2 linked regions of the Marinoscillum sp. 108 genome follow. Each later gene encodes a partner of the first gene's protein in a complex. Links are inferred from orthologs where the notes say so. Each region holds a gene or a part of one and is shown on either strand. Other genes may lie near its edges.

What was found.
Region 2: the proteins of prfA (region 1) and prmC are in contact, whole or in part, in a crystal structure (PDB 2B3T), measured with the Escherichia coli proteins. The link is inferred for Marinoscillum sp. 108 from one-to-one orthologs.

Annotation. Positions count from the first base shown.
Region 1 is NZ_LR734808.1:2,891,485-2,894,676, forward strand. What follows is about bases 127-2,991. They hold prfA (peptide chain release factor 1), read right to left. Parts: upstream 2,164-2,991; coding sequence 1,090-2,163; downstream 127-1,089. Other genes in these bases: GV030_RS11460 (right-handed parallel beta-helix repeat-containing protein), read right to left, coding at 127-1,062; GV030_RS11470 (DUF3365 domain-containing protein), read left to right, coding at 2,211-2,861; GV030_RS11475 (Kazal-type serine protease inhibitor domain-containing protein), read right to left, coding at 2,862-2,991. Outside these bases: more of GV030_RS11460, read right to left, coding at 1-126; more of GV030_RS11475, read right to left, coding at 2,992-3,068; GV030_RS11480 (DNA-3-methyladenine glycosylase I), read right to left, coding at 3,065-3,192. UniProt on the Escherichia coli protein: Peptide chain release factor 1 directs the termination of translation in response to the peptide chain termination codons UAG and UAA.
Region 2 is NZ_LR734808.1:3,274,846-3,278,165, reverse strand. The notes cover bases 155-3,147. They hold prmC (peptide chain release factor N(5)-glutamine methyltransferase), read left to right. Parts: upstream 155-1,221; coding sequence 1,222-2,073; downstream 2,074-3,147. Other genes in these bases: GV030_RS13295 (energy transducer TonB), read right to left, coding at 2,075-3,147; ribD (bifunctional diaminohydroxyphosphoribosylaminopyrimidine deaminase/5-amino-6-(5-phosphoribosylamino)uracil reductase RibD), read right to left, coding at 184-1,203; GV030_RS13310 (GAF domain-containing protein), read right to left, coding at 155-173. Also shown: more of GV030_RS13310, read right to left, coding at 1-154; more of GV030_RS13295, read right to left, coding at 3,148-3,320. UniProt on the Escherichia coli protein: Methylates the class 1 translation termination release factors RF1/PrfA and RF2/PrfB on the glutamine residue of the universally conserved GGQ motif, i.e. on 'Gln-235' in RF1 and on 'Gln-252' in RF2.

The sequences.
Region 1 (3,192 bases):
AGACAGGTCACCGACCAGCACGTCATCATCCGCCAGAATCACATTATCAGAAAACTGGATCATGGGATCATCCGAGATGAAAAAACTAGGCACATTGGTAAATGTACAATGCTCATATTTATAATTTCCTCCCGCCAGATTACCGACGAGAAAGCCTCCGGCATTGTGAATGAGTGTATTGTAAGCATAAACATCCGAAGAAAATGCCAGGATACCAGCCACCGACATATGACGAATGGTGGTATGGGAAATCTCCAGATCATACTTTTCGTCATCGTCTGGAGTGCCAACCCGCAAGCCTATTTCACCATTTTCTATATCTGCATACCTGATTTCATTGTCTTTGCTACCCTCCAAAAAGTAAATGCCGCCCCATTGACCGGGGGCTTCCAGATAGTCCGGATCGAACCGGGTGTTCCTAATGGTAACATGCCTGCCAGAATCTCCAAGAATTTTGAGGCTCCCTTGTACAAAAAATGAAGCCCCATTGTCAAGATAAATTTTGGTGCCCGGCTGAACGGTGAGGGTACACAGGCTGTCTAGCAAAGCAAAATTGTAAATAACATAAGGCCTGTCTGCCGTCCACACTTCATCACAAATCAGGCGGCTATTCACAAAGTTGGCGTCCTGACCATAGGCCACCAGCTTGACATTAGCCAGGTACTTGCCCCATGAGACGGTGATGGAGTCCTTGACCAGATAAGGCAAGTCTTTGTTTTGCTGATCTATTTCCACACTTACTAATATCAGCAGGCTATCACCTCCAAAAAGTACCTGATCTTTGATGGTGGTCCCTGATTGGCCGTTGACAATCATGGAATAGTCAGAGGCCCTACCTTTTCCCAGCCTGATATCATGAATTTTTACTGCCTTATCATTGGGGTTGTAAATTCTCAGGCGCTTGGTCACACTCAGGCGCTCTGTCAGGAGCGTGTCAAAAAGGACGGTGTCTGTGCTAAACGCCAACTTTACATCTAAAGAAGTAGTGATTTTCTCTTCTTCCGGTTCGCAAGCCAGTATTCCTGTCAATAGAATAAATAAGAGAGGTAAAAAATTTTTCATTTGTAGATCAACGGAAAACCGCTGGGTTTATTCCTGACCCTCAGCTTTTAGTAACTCTGAGTTTTCCGCTATTCTAAGTTTCTCAATAAACTCACCTATTTCTCCACTCATAATTGTGGGCAAATTGTAGACCGTGTGGTTGATTCGATGATCTGTCACCCGCCCTTGCGGATAGTTATACGTTCTGATTTTATCAGATCGATCTCCGGAGCCCACCATGGTTTTTCGCTGAGAACTAATGGCGTCATTGTGTTTTTTAAGTTCTATTTCATAGAGCCTTGACCGCAGTACTTTCAAAGCCTTGTCATAGTTGGCATGCTGAGAGCGGCCGTCCTGGCACTCCACCACCAAACCAGACGGTGCGTGCGTCAGACGAACGGCAGATTCTGTTTTGTTGATGTGCTGACCTCCTGCTCCCGAAGCCCTAAAGGTATCTTTTCTGATGTCGCCCATGTTCAACTCCACATCCACCTCTTCGGCTTCTGGCAGCACCGCCACTGTAGCAGCCGAGGTATGCACTCTCCCCTGAGATTCTGTCTGAGGTACACGCTGCACCCGGTGAGCACCCGATTCGAATTTTAACTTGGCGTAGACATCTTCTCCCTCCACACTGGTCACAATTTCCTTAAAACCGCCTGCCGTGCCCTCGGTAAGACTCATTACTGAAAACTTCCAACCCTGATCCGCCGCAAACTGCTCGTACATTTTAAAAAGGTCTCCGGCAAAGATGGCTGCCTCGTCCCCGCCAGTACCGGCACGTATTTCCAAAATCACATTTTTACTGTCATTCGGATCTTTAGGGATGAGCATCATTTTCAACTCTTCCTCAAGTTCGTCCCTTTTGGGCGCCAGCTCATCCAACTCCATTTTGGCCATTTCCCGAAACTCCTCATCCTTTTCCGTTTCGAGCACCTCCTTGGCACTTTTGAGGTTAGCCAACAGATGAGTGTACTCGTCATATTTCTTCACCACCTTCCCCAGGTCACTATATTCTTTATTCAACTTGGCATAATTACCCATATCAGCCATCGCATCTGGCTGCACAATCAGCTGACTTACCTCCTCAAACCTTTTCTTGATTGCTTCAAGTTTATCAATCATCTCCGTTAACTTTAGTCTGCAAAATTATATAAAGCCAAAAGACTTTTATGCGACCTACTAAAAACACCTTGATTCTAGTGTTTGGTTTCCTCTGCATCTACTCCTGCACACCCAAGAAACCAGTGGATAGAGAAGGCTTTCGTCAGGAAAAAGCCGCCCGCGAGTTAAAACGGATTGTCCCTGCAGATCTGATGCTCAAAGGTGAGGAACTCGGAGAAGAAATATTGTCGGCCACAGCAAATGCCTACCTCAATACACTCAAGCGTGCGATTGTGGAAAATGGGATCAGTGGCGCTATTGACTTCTGCCAACTGAGTGCTTCGGGCATTGCCGCCGGTCTGCAGGATAGCCTGGGAGTAACCATAAGCCGTGTGACCGATAAGCCCAGAAACCCGGGCAACATGCTTTCGGAATCAGACAAAGCCATCTGGGAAGCTTATGCCTATGTGCCGGAGAATCTGGATGGACAGATTCAGGAATATGATGCGGAAAGCCTTATTTACACCAAGCCCATAACGATTGGCTCCACGCTGTGTCTCAACTGTCATGGGCAAGTTGGCTCCGATATTACACCAGAGAATTACAGTCTGATCAAATCCCGATACCCCAACGACGAGGCTGTCAATTATGAGGTGGGGAATTTCAGAGGCATGTGGCGCATCATCATTCCCAAAAAAGCAATAGTCAGTAAGTTGTAGTTATTCGCAGGCACCTGGGTCATAGCTGATCAGGCCGCGCGATTCGGCGTGGCAGGCATTGCTGTAAGTTTGCCCATCACAGCCGCACACAGGATTATAATCCATGGTACAAATGGCTTGCTCATTGATTTTGTCTTCATCTATACACACCTCGGAGGTACGGGTGCAGCCTGCCGCCAGGGCAAGAAAAAAGAAAGCTAATTTCATGTCAGTTCTTTAAATCGAAAACAATCGACCGTATGATCATTGATCAAACCCACGGCCTGCATATGTGCATAAATGGTGGTAGATCCCAAAAATTTAAAACCCCGTTTTTTCAGGTCTTTGGCTA
Region 2 (3,320 bases), 380 kb from region 1 along the record:
AGGTAAAACCCCACCCAAAAGAAATCCATCCCATATTTGAGTGCTGCGGCGATATTGGCCAGGTTAGCAATCAAATCCTCCTCATCAGCAATCAGCGATTCTATTTGCGGTATGAGAGAAGCGTATTTTTCCCTCTTGTCAGTGGTATGGATAATGTTTAGTTCTTCTGCCATGGTAGCGCTTTCAATGATTTTTATAAATTAATAACCGATCTCCTAAAACGTCCTCTGCTGACAAAAGTTCACCGGAAATATGAGGGGCAGCAATGCCTTTACCAAAAGTGTGAGGGGCAATGAAAACCCTGGCTTCATCCCAAAGTCCACGTTCAATGAAAGAGTTGAGTAACCCGCTTCCACCCTCCATAATCAAAGACTGGATTTTCAATTCGCTGATCGAAGCTAAAATGGCTTCAGGTGCAATCTGCTCCTGCTGAATAAATGTCAAATTCTGCCTGTTTTCACCCTCCCCTTCCGTAAAACAATAAGTAGGTACGGTTCCATCCATGAGATGCATTCCCTTGTTCAACAACAACGTTCTGTCAATGAAAAAACGCACAGGATTTTTGCCCTTCCAGTCTCTGGTGGTCAAAGATGGATTATCGTAACGAGCCGTATTGGTCCCCACCAAAATAGCATCCTCCTCAGCACGCCACTTATGCACCAGCTGTCTCGAATAAGTATTGCTGATCCATTTGCTGTCATAGTTTTCACGGGCTACAAAACCATCAGCGGTCTGTGCCCACTTCAGGATCACATAGGGTCTTTTCTTTTCAAATGCAGTGAAAAACCTTCTGTTGAGCACTCTCCCCTCTTCCCTTAACAAACCGATTTCCACTTCAATTCCGGCATTCCTCAGTCGCTCAATGCCCTGCCCGGCTACCAAAGGATTGGGATCCTCATTACAAATGACCACCCGCTTTACCTGATGACGCACCAGCAAGTCGGCACAAGGTGGAGTCTTTCCGAAATGCGAACAGGGCTCCAACGTGACATAAGCGGTGCTCTGAGCCAAAAGGGACTGATCCTTCACAGCTTGTACAGCATTCACTTCCGCATGCGGCCCTCCGTACTGCTCGTGATAGCCCTCCCCAATGATTTTGTCATCTTTCACAATCACGCACCCTACCATAGGGTTGGGGCTCACATTGCCCAAACCCAGACGGGCAAGCTCCAGCGCTCTTTGCATCCATTGTTGATCTGACATATTCGGTAACTTCGTGCTGTGAATCACAAAGTGTCCGCAATTTACAAAGAATCAGTTCTTCAACTCACTCCTATCTATGGAGAAAGAGAGGCAGAGTCAATCATCAATCTCTTGCTGGAAGATCATTTGGGGATCACCCGGATCCACCGACTCACCAATCCTGAAAGAGAGCTTTCGGAAAGTGACCATGAAAAGCTCCGGTCTGCCATGCTACAGCTGCTGAGAAATGTGCCCGTGCAGCACGTCATCGGCTTTGCTTATTTTATGGATCGAAAATATCTGGTGAATAAACATACCCTAATTCCCAGACCAGAAACCGAGGAGCTGGTGGAGTTGATACTTGATGAGAATGATCGTCATCAAAAACTCAATATCCTGGATATAGGTACTGGCACCGGATGCATTGCCATCAGTCTCGCGCTGGCCATGAGGGCCTCAAATGTGACTGGTTGGGACATCTCTGAAGGAGCTGTAAAAACCGCTCAGAAAAACAGCCAGGCGTTGGGAGCTCAAGTCAACATGGAGGTACAGGATGTGTTTGGGGAAATTCCTCCACAGCAGTATGACCTCATCGTGAGTAACCCTCCTTATATACCGGAGGCGGATCGCATCGAAATGCATGAGAATGTGGTGGCCTTTGAGCCGGAAGGGGCACTCTTCGTCTCGAATGATGACCCGCTCATTTTTTACCGACGCATTGCCGAGATTGGGCTAACTCACCTAGCCCCGGGAGGAAAGCTCTATTTCGAAATCCATGAGGCCTTTGGACTGGCAACGAAAGACATGCTGAGAACAAAAGGATACGAAGACGTAAAAGTTTTTCAAGACCTGAATGGCAAAGATCGCATGGTAAGGGCAATACTCCTCTGACCTACTCCGGTTGGAATACCACCTTTACCCGAACCTGACTTTCTACAGGCTCTCCATTTCTGGTGGCTGCTCTCCACGGGGGACCTGTTCGTACCAACCTCATCGCCTCCTCATCACAGCCAAATCCGAGGCTTCGCTTCACTTCAATCGTTCCTATCTCTCCAGTGGCGAGAATGGCAACTTTCAGGATTACTTTACCTGAAACATTGCTGTCGATAGCCGTCCTGGGATAGTTCAGTTCTCGCTCCAGGTAAGACCGGTAGGCTTTTAATCCCTCTGCCGGTTCGGCACTCTCAAAGCTCATTTCATTGGTCTCCGCATAGGTGGTCACTACCACCTCGGAGAGTGCCTGTACATCCGTCTCCAGCTCCACGTTCAACTGCCTTCTGTCGCCTACCTTCAGCTCTATCTGGTCATAACCCACATAGGAGAACACAAGCACAGCGCTTCTATCTGCGAGTTCCAGGTTGTATTGACCATTGCTATCACTCATCACTCCATAGGCGGTGCCTTTCACCACCACCGTCACTCCTGGCAATGGGGTTCCAGCTTCATCAGTGACCGTGCCCGTCACCATATTATCTACCCCCAGAGCTGATCGGGTCACTGCTCCTGTGGATCTGCTCATAGCTACCGCTTCCTTCTTCAGTGCGGAGCTCTCTTCCGGAATCACCTCTTCCATCACCACCTCAGCCAGTGTCTCATCTGCCAGCTCAATGACCTGATCCTCCTCCATCAATTCATCTGCAGAGGGTTCCGGACGCCTGGTAGTGATCGCTACATCTTCCTGAGAAGGACCCTCCTCATTTTCTTCCGTCAGTATGTTTTCTTCGGGCTTTGGTCGGGTTGCTTCAGCAACCGGGACGCTTTCTTCTTTGATGAAAGGTGGCTCCGGGATGACAACCTCTTCTTGCACAATTTTGGAATCTCCCATATCAGCCGCGTCTTTTTCCTGTTTGTCTTCTTCTTTCAGGGATAGCTGGTCACTGGCAGGGTCTAAGGACGGTACCACCAACCAAACAACCACAGCAGCCACCGCAAGGAGTGCGAAAGTAGCTGCCCAACGCCACGCATAACTCTGGCGCTTTTTGGACCTTGCTGCCACCCTTTTCATCAGCCCATCCAGATCCGTTTCGGTAAGTTCTGGATCAAACAGTGCATATCCTTCCATAGCCTCCTCGTCAAAAGGATCATTGAGCAACTGACGCTCCACCGCATGGGCATTTTTGCCCGTCAGTTTTCCCTCC